3 regions of the Paenibacillus sp. alder61 genome follow, and region 3 is predicted to be linked to each of the others. Evidence: riboswitches for the same ligand, from Rfam matches in the RefSeq annotation. Region 3 holds a riboswitch; each other region holds the start of a gene.
The links. A riboswitch is a leader RNA that binds a small molecule or an ion and turns the genes downstream of it on or off. The one in region 3 is predicted to bind cyclic di-AMP.
Positions count from the first base shown of each region.

Region 1 (4,150 bases), on a different contig from region 3:
CACGGCGATGCTGAGGCTGCCGTATTCCTTGCCGCCGGGTCCGGCCGCCATCCGCTCGGCCACTTCCTTTTGAATCATCACCACGATGTTCTCCAGGGGAAGGCCGGCTTCCAGCAGCTTCATCAAAATCGGCGTTGTCACGTAGTACGGCAGGTTGGCCACCACGCTGACTTTCTCGCATGCCTTGAATTCACTCGCAAATAACGCATGAAGATCAAGCTTAAGCACATCGCCATGGATCACATGAACCTGTGGGTAGGGCTCCAGGACTTCTTCCAGAATCGGCAAAAGCCGCTGATCGATCTCGACGGCGGCAACCCGCCCCGCCTGCTGCGCCAGCTTCTCCGTCAAAGCGCCGATCCCCGGTCCGATCTCCAGCGCCCCTTTGGACTTGTCCAATTCGGCGGCGCCGACGATTTTGCCGAGGATATTCTGATCGATCAAAAAGTTTTGACCCAAGCTTTTTTTGAATGAAAAACCATGCCGCTGAATAATTTCCTTCGTTCGGCGCGGTGTTGCCACTTCTTCTCTCATCGTCATTCGTTCTTCGCCTCTTTCGTCTCCAATTGGGCCAGCGCACCCGCAAACTCTTCGCGGCTGATCCGGAAGATGGCGAGCCGTTTATAAAACTGCTTCCCGTTGCAATACCCTATTCCCAGCCGTTCACCCATAAAACGCCGGCGCTCGGCCGCCCGCGGATGAACGATCAACCCGGCCTCCAGCAGGTCCTCCCAGTCGATCCGAGCGGGAGCCGCCTCTTCTTCCGGGGGGGCTTCGGTGCGGACTCGCTCCAACGCCTCACGGATGGCTTCCGGCGAGGCGTTCTCCACACCGATGTCGCCGGCCTTCGTCGCGTCCGCCTCCCGAAGGAAAGCATGCTTGCAGCCGGGTACCCGCTTCGCCACGATTTTGCGGATCCGCTCCCCCGCATGATCCGGGTCGGTGAAAATAATGACTCCCCGGCGTTCCATAGCCAGCTCAATTTTACGTAGGGTCGCCTCATTAATGGCCGACCCTCCCGTCTCAATGGTGTCGGCCTCCACCGCCCGTTTGACGGCGACCGTATCGTCCCGGCCCTCGACCACAATGACCTCCTTGATCATCCCCGCACTTACCTCTCTCGTTTTGGTTTAAAGACCGCTTATAGTTTCCATCATCACAATAACAAAAAGAAGAGGATTTCTCCTCTTCTTATCCGCGTCTTATTCATCATCCTAATATTATCCCATTCCCCAAGCAAAGTAAACGCTCCGGTTAGTTCAATTCCGGTTTGGTCGGTCCGATGACGTAAACGGTCCGGCCTTTTTTGCGTCCAAAATTCTTCGCCGATTTCAAGGAATCGTAATAGACATCCATTTTGTGGCCTTTGATGGCTCCGCCGGTATCTTCAGCCTTGCGGAAGCCGACCCCTTCGATATAAACCCACCATCCCAAAGGAACGACATCCTTGTCGACCGCGATCGTTCTTCCCTCCGCTACCCGGGTACCGGAAGCCGTGCGCGTGCCGATGCCGTCCTCCTCGGCGGAATAGGCCGTAAGAGTCACGTTTTTGAGCACTTTTTTATATTTAAAAGAGACGCCGCCTTTCGTCGTAAGGCCGCTGATATTAACCGCGTTGGCGCTGCGGGAAATGCTGGCGGATGCGACTGCTGTCGGTTTCTTCGTGCCAACGGCAACGACTTTCGGTGAAGCGGCCTTTTTGACCTCTTTGCCGAGCCAGTGTTTGGACACGAACTTTCCGTCTTCATACACTTTTTCGATGTTATGGACTACAACGCCTTCGCTCCCGGGGAACATCACCTTCGTCGTTCCTTTAAGCAGGTTCTTGTCGGAGGTTTTCACCACGGTGAAAGGAACGTTTTGCGTAGTCTGTATTTTATGTCTGGTAACGCGGACGACCTTGATGTTCAAGTTCGCCGAGACTTTGCTGTCCAAGGCCGGTGTAATTTTATCTTCCTGCCCCAAAGTGACGCCAAGTTCCTCGATTGCTTTCCGGACACTATCCTGTGTCGTGAAATGGGTCTTTGTCGTTCCATCCACGCTTACCTTGACCGGCACGGCGCGATGGATGACAATCCGGTCCCCGTCTTGAATCGAACTGGCCAGAGAGTGAGACACGTTATCCTCCGGCTTCAAAACGATGGACTGTTCTTCCAGCACTTGATTGACCAGCGATTTCCGGGTTTCGATCTGCTGACTCTGCCCGTCAACAACCAAGTATACTTTTTTGTTGCTTTGGCTGTAAAACCAAATCAGGATGATGAGAACTACCGCGATGGACAAAATTCCGACGACCGAAATCTGACGTAGATGTTCTTGTTTCCACCGCATTGCGTAAGACATGCTGGATGAGCGCGATTCATGGGATTCCTCATTGCGGAAAATGCCCATTTCTTCCGTCCTCCTTCATAGTCCCGCCGTCTAGGTCGAATCGTGTTACATATGACGTGACTACATTTCATTTTTACGAAATGCCTAATGAAAGCCGCATTCCGCATCCCGTCCCAGTCTACCCGGCATCAAGTCACCTCCTGTTTAACACAGTATGATGACCCTATTACGTTTATTCAAAACAAAAGAAGCCTTAGAAAGAGTAAGAGGCTCTCTTTCGTGGCTTCCGAATGTCTTGGTGTAATAGGATGCACGAGTTTGCCCTCTCTTAGTACGCTTACGAGGTTAGCTGTCGGGTTAGGACGCAGAGAGCCGCCCTTTCTCCGCCATTCGCTCACGGCGCAATGACCTTGAATTCACCCCAAAGACCCGATAAAGAAATCAATTACAGTCCGGTTGGAAATCCCTTCGGCACTGTAGTCGGTTCCCCCGTTCTCCATGTTCGGAGACTCAGCGAGACTGGTTCATGGAACCATATAACGGAATCGTCAACGGCAAGTTAACGACCCCAAATCGATTACTGAAAAGATTCTATCCTGTTTCGATGCATGTTGTAAAGGACGAATCAACAACGTTTATTTTAATAATTGGTTAAAAAAATGTAATATACTCACTGGAGTTGGTTAAAAAGCATTAATCTTTCCGAAATACTCTTTTTTTCACCCGTTTTTCTCCCGATTACTCGAGATACCAAATCGTTCCAGCGCATTTTGAGTTGTAATTTCAGCGATTTCCTCCACCGAGATCCCCTTTAACTCGGCAGCGGCCTCGGCGACCAAACGGACATGCCCGGTCTCGTTTCTTTTCCCACGAAATGGGTGGGGAGTCAAATATGGGGAATCCGTTTCGATCAGCAATCGGTCCAGCGGAGTCTTCGCCAATACTTCTTTGGGCTGCTTTGCATTTTTAAACGTAATCGGTCCGCCAAACGACAAATGAAATCCCAAATCCAGACACATTTTGGCAATTTCCCAGCTGCCCGAATAGGAATGCATGACCCCGCCGATTTCGTTCGCCCGCTCCTCGCGGAGAATCCGAACAACGTCTTCGTGGGCATCCCGGTTATGTATGGAAATCGGCATTCCCAGCTCTCGGGCCAGCCGGATTTGCTTGCGGAATACCTCGTGCTGGACCTCTTTCGGGGACGTATCCCAGTAGTAATCCAGACCGATTTCCCCGATAGCGACAACCTTTTCATGTTTGCATAAATTTGCAATCCAGTCGAGATCCTCTTCTTTCATCGTAATGGCGTCCTGCGGATGCCAGCCTACCGCCGCATAAATGAAGTCATAAGTCTCCGCCAACTTCATCGTCGTCGGGATCGTATCGCGGTTAAAACCGATGTTGATCATCCGCGTCACGCCTTGCGCCAAGGCGCGTTCGATCGCTTCATGACGGTCTTCGTCAAATTGAGGCGCATCCATATGCGTATGTGTATCAAATAGTTCCATGAGTTGTCCCTCCTATGTTCCCTGTTCAAAATATTCCGCGATATGTCGCGGCAGCCGGTCCATAACCGGTCTCAATTTATTCTCAGGGTAGTACAAATGATACTTGCCCCGGTGCAAACCGCTAATGGAACGCACAATATCCGACACTTCGGAAATTTCCTTCAGCTGGTCCTGCCGGTCCAACAACAGGATCTGTTTATCCCGAAATTCCCCGTTCGGACGAAACACATCATAAGGCAGATCGGTCGGAAAATCAATTTCCAGGTCATATTCCGGGTGAAGCCCGATTCTCCCGAAGGCAGCGCGAA
Region 1 is NZ_JAIUDG010000039.1:11,164-15,313, reverse strand. Features, by position in the region: gene rsmA (16S rRNA (adenine(1518)-N(6)/adenine(1519)-N(6))-dimethyltransferase RsmA) at 1-540, opposite strand, end outside; gene rnmV (ribonuclease M5) at 537-1,103, opposite strand; gene LBW89_RS26770 (3D domain-containing protein) at 1,255-2,391, opposite strand; cyclic di-AMP (ydaO/yuaA leader) riboswitch at 2,650-2,857, opposite strand; gene LBW89_RS26765 (TatD family hydrolase) at 3,051-3,842, opposite strand; gene LBW89_RS26760 (HD domain-containing protein) at 3,855-4,150, opposite strand, start outside.
Region 1: linked by a shared signal. The riboswitch ahead of LBW89_RS26770 (3D domain-containing protein) and the one ahead of LBW89_RS17950 (TrkH family potassium uptake protein) in region 3 are both predicted to bind cyclic di-AMP.

Region 2 (4,150 bases), on a different contig from region 3:
AAAACGGTGACGCTCCGGCTGACCTCCTGGGAGGAAGGCGGCATCACCGCCGTGGATATCAAGGAAGCGCAGCAATATAATGAAGCCTTCGAGAAGGCCCGCTCCGCTGGCTAGAAACGGACGCAGGAAGCGAAGCCAACCCGAGGCCGCAGAGAGAAGCGCCCGCCGGAAACCTGAACTCAGGCCCGGCGGGCGTGTTGTTGTATGCGTTATTTCTTCTCGGAAAGATACATCGCGACGTTGGCGATCTCCTCTTCCTTCAATTTATCCTTGAAGGAAGGCATCATGCCCTTACCTTTGGTGATGGTCCCGAACAATTGGTCCGCAGACAGCTCGGCACCTACTTTTTGCAGGTTCGGACCGGCTCCGCCTTGCAATTGATCTCCATGACAGCTAATGCAGTTCGCCTTTATAACAGCTTCGGCTTGTTCCGCATTTAACGTGATTTCAGGCATTTGCGGTTTCTCTTCCTGAGCAACCTGTTCCCGGCCGGGCAATGTAAACATTAACACGGCTGCGAAGGCGCAAGCCACGACGAGTAATCCGCTCATGATCCACTTCTGCATTCCGATCGTCCCTCCTATGTAAGTTACCCCTTCCATTATAGCGGAACAGGCTCATTGATCATAGCGTTTGTGTCAAAAAAAGTAACGAATTACTCCTCTTTTTTGTATATTTCCCAAAATGATGTGCTATTTATCATAGACGCGTTTTATCAAAGGGCTAAGGTGAGGTTGGGGCGCCTTTGTAAACCATGCAGTAGTAAGGTTTGGAAATTCCGCCGGGAGTCATTTTCTCGTACAAATCGGTAATGACGAACCCGGCCTTTTGATAGGCCCGAATCGCCCGGGTATTCCAGGTCAGAACCTCCAGGTCGATGACATCCTGCGGTTTGCGCCGCTGTGCTTCCTCCACGATCGTCAGCACAAAGCTTTTACCCAGTCCCTGGCCGCATAAATCGGGCCGCATCCCGATGCCGAGCCGTGTAACCCCCTCCATCGGGAAATATTGGGCAAACCCGGCGAGTTCGTCATCCGGGGTCAACAAAGAGACATACTGCTGCGCTCTTAAGGCCGGGTTCCCAAACTCCACGTCGAGCGCTTTCATTTGTTCCCAGGGGAGCCAGCTGTAAATATCGTATGGGGAATCGTATTTCCAGGTACAGATAGCCGCGCCGTGGCTTTCCTCCATGGGAACGATCCGGAAAGTGGTGACGGGTTTTTCCATGTTTGCGCCTCCTTAAACAATGGGAAATGAATATCGGGTGTGTCTCTCCATCGATTTGAAATTTCTATTTAACATCACTCTAACGGGAAATGGTTTGCTTGTAAAGATAGGAGGAACCTAGGTGTTTCGTCCTCCGTCAGCGGGGTAATGAGGAGTATGGGAAGATTTGGAGAGTGGGTATGGGAGAGAAAGCGGCAAACGAAAAAAAATAAATTTTGGCGGAAAGGCCATTTTCAGAAACCTTTTTGAACGGACTTTCGTTATATGGTATATAGCGAAAAAAAAACGCAGCGGTTCCGGCAAGAACCACTGCGGTGTCAGCAATGTTGAAATGAGCGCCTCAAATTAAGCAACGGGATCAAGATTCAGCATACGTGGAGTAACCGGTTTTGCTGAGAATTCTTTTGGCCCCGACATATTTGGACTTATAGTAACTGCTGTTTAATTGATCGGTACGGATTCCTTTGGATGAAGAAGCGTGCGCGAATTTTCCGTCACCGATGTAAATGCCGACGTGGGATACTTTATTCTTGCCCAAAGTATTGAAGAATACGAGATCCCCCGGCTTCAACTGGCTTTTGGCGACAGGAGTGCCTTGCTTGTATTGGGCCGAAGAGACGCGGGCCAGCTTGACGCCCATTTGCTTGAACACGTATCTGGTAAATCCGGAACAGTCGAATCCGTTCGTGGTAACCCCCCCGTATTTATAAGGCGTCCCGTATACGGACTTCACAACGCTGTTCAATTTCGTATCTGCGGCGGATACACTCCCCGTCCCTAAGGTGAACAAAATCGCCAAACTCGTCGCTGCTGCTGCAAATGTCTTTCTCATGCTGTAAAAGTTCTCCTTCCAAGGCCTGCGAGGTTAGCTTGAGGATTCGGTTGAAGGTTCCCTATGATCCCTATGTATCGGTAATCAATTCACCCAAAATGGTTCCCCCGTTTCCCGGGTGCCGGGAATTCGGCTGATCTAGTTGATGCACCCAAAGTTGTGACGTGGCGAACATTGTTTACAAAGTTGTTACTATTTACTTTGGTTATTGTACCAAGCCTGTCTTGCTTTGGCAAGTCATTCTAAGGCTGCCGGTTATTTTAAGCCGATCGTCCCGTTTATGACAAGGAGAGGCGGGTAATTTCTCCTAAGCGGGCTATGCAAAACAACCATGAAAAAACCCGCAGTCCTCGATTCGGGTGAATCGCTGCGGGCTTGTCGTAATTATTCTACATCGTCGTGATCTGTGGGTTCGCTGGTAACTTCCTCGTACTTGTCGGTACTCAGAATCCGTTTCGCCCCGACATAACGTTGTACATAATACTTCTCGCTTAATTTGCTGATAATTACGCCTTTGGAAGAAGAAGCATGGGCAAACTTGCCATCGCCGACATAAACGCCGACATGAGAAACGCCTTTACCGGATGTGTTGAAGAATACGAGATCGCCGGCAATCAGGTTTTCCTTCTCTACGGCCGTACCCATCTTGTATTGGGCGCCGGATTGATGCGGCAGTTTAATGCCGATCTTCGAAAAGACGTACATGGTAAATCCGGAACAATCGAAGCCGGCCGTTGTAGTGCCGCCGGAAGCATATTCCGTTCCCAAGGCTTTGTCGATGACGCCGTCCAATGTGGAATCGGCGAAAGCGCTGCCAGTGCCAACGGAGAAAAGAATGGCAAGACTTACTGCTGCTGCGGTCAACTGTTTCTTCAAGAAAATGCTCCTTCCAATGCCTACGAGGTTAGCTTAAGGATTCGGTTGAAGGCCCCCTATGATCCCTCTCTTGCGAGATCAATTCACCCAAAGTGGTTCCCCCGTTCCCCGTCAAGGGAATTCGGCTGTAGTATACATCCGATTTACTTACATATTCGACACCCGACACAGTTCTCCTGCCAAGGTGACAAAAATAATTACAAAATCGTTACTGAATTGTGCTGTTGCTATTGTAACAAAGGCAAGTATATTTTGGCAATGGCTATTTAGCAAGATTTAGAGGCGAAAACACAGGGAAAAGCCCCCGCATTAACGCGGAGGCCTTGTGGCGCAAGGGCTGCACAAAAGTGAAAAAAATTTAACCTTTATGTAACTTGGTTTGCCAGAGCTCATATTGAGAGGATACCGACCAAATTTGCAATAGACTGCGAATAAAAGGATAGGTTTGCTGCAAAATCATAGCGGTCAACCCGGTCCAGATCCAAGAGAAGGCCCCGCAGATGAGAAATAGGGCGGCTCCGGCCGTGCCGAGAATCAGGGATATGGCGATGCCGGGCAGCAGGTGTCGAAGGCTGATTAGTAGAGAGTTCCATATCCCCTCCTTGAACAGGAAGCCGAGTTGGGAGAACAGCAGGACTTGGCGAATGACCCAGCCGTAGACGGCCCATCCCGTCAGCAGCCCGACCATCGCAAGCAGAGGCCCCATTCGCCCGCTTTCGGGGACAAGCCAAGGCAAGAGGGTCGCCAATTGGGGGACCACCCATAGCCCGGGCAGGGCGAGCAGAATCAACTCTAACAGGAAAAAGAGGGTGACTGGCTTCCAGAATTCCTTCATCCCGCGGAAGAGGGGAAGCCCGGACCTTTGCTCCTCCGGAGGTCTCAGCCCGTAAAGAATACCGGCCTGGAACAGCGGCGTCATCAGCAGACGTAAGACAATCAGGCCTAGCAGCATCCACAAATGCTGGTGGATGGCCGGGTTCCGTCCAAGCTCGATTTGCCCCTCGATCATGTAGAGAACCCGGCTCATTTCATTCGGCGGGGGATCGGGATACCGCGACAGCAGAGCGATAACGGCCGAGTGAATCAGCCGATAGAAGAACAATCCCCAAAGCAGTTGGTACAGAAACAGGATGATTACAGAGGGAAATTGGCTTCGAACAAGCCCCCATCCATTCCGTACGTAGGTCATTATTTTCCCTCCTAAAAGTTTTGTGA
Region 2 is NZ_JAIUDG010000029.1:51,474-55,623, reverse strand. Features, by position in the region: gene LBW89_RS24320 (4a-hydroxytetrahydrobiopterin dehydratase) at 1-114, shown strand, start outside; gene LBW89_RS24315 (c-type cytochrome) at 210-566, opposite strand; gene LBW89_RS24310 (GNAT family N-acetyltransferase) at 724-1,227, opposite strand; gene LBW89_RS24305 (C40 family peptidase) at 1,586-2,059, opposite strand; cyclic di-AMP (ydaO/yuaA leader) riboswitch at 2,067-2,204, opposite strand; gene LBW89_RS24300 (C40 family peptidase) at 2,444-2,935, opposite strand; cyclic di-AMP (ydaO/yuaA leader) riboswitch at 2,938-3,072, opposite strand; gene LBW89_RS24295 (hypothetical protein) at 3,294-4,124, opposite strand.
Region 2: linked by a shared signal. The riboswitch ahead of LBW89_RS24305 (C40 family peptidase) and the one ahead of LBW89_RS17950 (TrkH family potassium uptake protein) in region 3 are both predicted to bind cyclic di-AMP.

Region 3 (4,150 bases):
ATGCCAATTCACACTCCAGATTATGCGTAATCTCTGTACCTTATAAAAAAGGAATTAGTCGTTAATGACAGCTTCGAATTCCTCGATGTTCTTGTTGGCACCGATAATGACCATAATATCGCCGGCGGCCAAATAATCCATCGCCGTCGGGGCGATGATGATGCCGCTTTCCCGGTGGATCGCCACGATGCTGCAGCCGAACTTAGCACGCGGATTCAACTCGCCCACATTTTTTCCATTCAGACACTCGGGCACTTTCAATTCCACGATGCTGAACTCCTTGGACAGCTCGAGATAATCGAGCAGGTTGGGGGTCACAAGTTGATGGGCTACGCGAATCCCCATATCGCGCTCCGGAAAAATCACCCGGTCCACCCCCAGTTTTTCCAAGGCCCGGCCGTGCAATACCGAAATTGCTTTGGCTACGACCGTTTTGATGCCAAGATCCTTCAGAAGAATCGCGCTCAATATACTCATCTGAATGTCGTTGCCAATGGCGACGATCCCGCAGTCAAAGTTGCGTACGCCGAGGGATTTCAACACTTCCTCATCGGTGGCGTCGGCAACCACGGCATGCGTCAACAGATGGCTCCATTCTTCGACGACGTCTTCATTCCGGTCTATGCCCAATACCTCGTACCCGAGTTCCATCAGCTCCAGCGCCAGACTGGAGCCGAAGCGTCCCAATCCGATCACGACAAACTGCTGTGTCTTCATCTTTTCTTTCCCCTTATCCGATAATCATTTTGCCTTCAGGGTGTCTGTATAGTTCTTTACCCTTCTTCGGCCCCAGTGCATAAGCCAAGGTCAGCGGTCCGAGCCGACCGGCGAACATCGTAAAACTGATGAGAATCTTACCCAGGACGGTAAGTTTTCCGGTCAGGCCCATCGTCAGACCTACCGTGCTGAATGCCGAAGTCGTCTCAAACAGGATGCTCAGAAAGCTCGCGTCCTCCGTGGTAGACAACACCATGGCCACCGCGATGACCAGAAACAGCGCCAGCATCGTGATCGTCACGGCCTTAAAAATACGCTCTTGGGCCAGCCGATACCGGAACAGCACGAGATCCGAACGACCGCGGATCATGGAGATCACCGCGCCCACAAGAATCGTGAACGTCGTCGTCTTGATGCCGCCCCCCGTCGAACTCGGAGACGCGCCGATAAACATGAGAATAATGATAAAAAACTGGGTGGCCTGCCGCAGCGCGCCGATATCCAGCGTATTGGCCCCCGCCGTTCTCGGCGTCACCGACTGGAAGAAGGAGGCCCAGAACTTCCCTCCCCACCCCAACGGCTCGAGCGTTCTCGGGTTGGTAAATTCGAACACGAATATCACCACAGCCCCGATCACGATCAAAGCGCCGGTCATCGAGAGCACGACTTTGGTATGCAGTGAGAATTTGCGGCGGCTTCGAAACTCGATCAAGTCCGACAGCACAATAAAGCCGATCCCTCCCGATACGATCAGAAACATCGCCACGAAGTTGACGATCGGGTCGTTAACGTACTGGGTGAGGCTCCGGTATTCCCCGAACAGATCGAACCCGGCGTTGTTGAACATGGAGACGCCATGGAAAATTCCGTAATAAATCGCCCGTCCGAGCGGCATATCGAAAGCCCAGCGAATCGCGAAAACGAGGGCGGCGCCGGACTCGATAATCAGCGAGTACAACAGAACTTTGCGAATTAGCCGGACGATGCCTTCCATCGTGTTCTGGTTCATCGCCTCCTGAAGCAGCAGCCGGTCCTTCAGCGAGATTTTACGTTTGAACACTAAGGAGAATAATGTGGCCATCGTCATGAACCCCAGCCCCCCCACCTGAATCAGCAGCATGATGACCACCTGTCCGAACGTGGAGAAATAAGCGCCCGTGTCCACGACCACTAGCCCGGTCACACAGGTTGCCGAAGTCGCCGTAAAAAATGCATCAATCCAGGGGAGCGTTTGCCCGGTCACACTGGAAATCGGCAGCATCAGCAGAAAAGACCCGAACAGGATGATGGCCGCGAAGCCCAGCACCAGAATCTGCGGCGGTGAAAACTTAAACCAGTTGGAACGCAAAGGCGGTTCACCTCGTTTGTGTATTGGCCAAAAATGAAAAAAAGAAAAAAGCACTGGAAATCCAATGCCTTTTGATTGGTCCCTGCAGCAAAGGCCTACGAGGTTAGCTGACGGATTCGGGCTTGCTAGGTCTGCCCTATTCGCCTTTCGCACCAAGCGGTCCGCTTGCTGCCGGCGAAATTCACCCCTAAAGATCGGTTCCCCCGTTTTCAATTGAAATTCGGCCAACATATTAGTTTCATTATTTTTCATTTCATTTTCGTCAAATGGATTATAAGCCTTATTCGAGCGTACTACAAAGTGATAATTGGATGAAATAATGCGATAAACCCTCAAAAGGGAGGAAACAGGCTTCCGGGTGTCGTCTTATCTAAGCCTTGCTTTTCTTTGCCGTCGTTATTGCGGTTTCTCATGTTTTCCCCCGCTTCTGTGGCGAAGAACCGCCCCCTGTGTTATCTTTTACAGTGACAATCGATTTGTTCTGTCATACGGATTCAAAAAAATCAAAAAGGAGTTTTGACATGTATTCCGACCCAAAACCGCAGCGCCGGATGAAGACCGGAACCTTGTGGGGACTTGCCGCTCTGGGATTAGTCTTGTTTGTCCTGCTCCAAATCCTCCCCTCAACGGCTTCCGAAACCCTGCAGTTGGAACAATCGGCACAAGTGCTCACCAAGGAGCAGGCCAAGGCGGCGGCCTTTAAGTTTGCGGAGGACGAACTGGGGCTTTCTCCCGGACCAGACGCTGTCGTCACTTATCAAACCCAATCCGACGTATACGGATATTTGGCCAAAGAAAAATTAACGGACGATTATCTCCAAAAATATGAAAAGCAATTTCCTTATGATGTGTTCCGCGTTTACTTCAGCCTGTCAGAAGAAGGATGGGACGGGGTCACCATCGACGTACATATGACGACGGGGAAGGCGGTCGGCTTCAAAAAAATCCCGGCGACCGATTTGCTTGTCCCGCCGGATGAATTGCTGAGCAGCCAAGGGCTCGCGCTCAACCTGGACGAGAAAATCAAGCTGGCCGAGCCCTATCTTAAAGCTCTCGGCTATGGAGAGCAAGGTTCCCCTGCCGTCAAGGAAACCGCCTCCGGCCTCCGGTTAACGTTTCAAGAATACAACATCGGCGATGCCGGAGCCCGGTTGGATATCCGTTACAAAGACGGGCAGGTTGCCGAGATCGTCGGCTCTTTTGAGGTGCCGCAAAGCTATACGGATTACGTGAAGCGGCAGAAAACGATCGCCAATTGGCTGACCTATGCGGGGTATGCCTTGTTCACGTTCGTGCTCGGGATTCTGGCCATTGTATACAGCGCCCTTACGCGGGCCTTTACTTCCTTTAAACGCGGGATCGCGCTCGCTGCCGTCTATTTTCTGATTTCGATGGGCTCGGCTTTGAATATGCTGCCGTATCTGGAATCGGAAGGGGTTAACGGCACGCTCCTGATGTTCGGATTCGTTGTTCAGGGACTCGTCACGCTGATCCTGGCCTCGTCGATCTACTTCTCGCTCGTCGGCGGCGACGGACTCTGGCGCAAGCAGGGGATCAATCTGTGGGCAAGAGCCAAAGAGCGCGGATACGGGCGGCATGTGCTGTCATCCATGGCGGACGGCTACGCCTGGGCCTTGATCCTGCTCGGTGTGCAATCGGTCATCTTCTTCATCCTGGAACGCACGATTCATACGTGGTCCACCACCGATGCTACCCAGTCGCCTTATAATATGCTTTATCCGGCCCTGCTCCCGCTGCTGGCTTGGGTGGCCGGCATCGGCGAGGAAGCGGTTTACCGGTTGTTCGGCATCCCGATGCTGAAGAAAATGTTCCGCAGCACGCTTGCCGCCAGCATCATCACCACGTTGATCTGGGCCTTCGGCCATACGCTGTATCCGATCTATCCGGTGATTTCCCGGCCGATCGAGCTGTTGTTCATCGGCTTGCTGTTCAGCTATATTTTCCTGAGATACGGTTTTATCGCCGTCATGTTCGCCCATGTCGTCTTCGACAGCATTCTCATGTCGCTCAGCGTCATGTTTATGGGCGGAACTTTAAACATGGTGTCCGGTTTGTTCTTTATTG
Region 3 is NZ_JAIUDG010000017.1:9,927-14,076, forward strand. Features, by position in the region: gene LBW89_RS17940 (cation:proton antiporter) at 1-2, opposite strand, end outside; gene LBW89_RS17945 (potassium channel family protein) at 55-717, opposite strand; gene LBW89_RS17950 (TrkH family potassium uptake protein) at 731-2,065, opposite strand; cyclic di-AMP (ydaO/yuaA leader) riboswitch at 2,142-2,301, opposite strand; gene LBW89_RS17955 (CPBP family intramembrane glutamic endopeptidase) at 2,587-4,150, shown strand, end outside.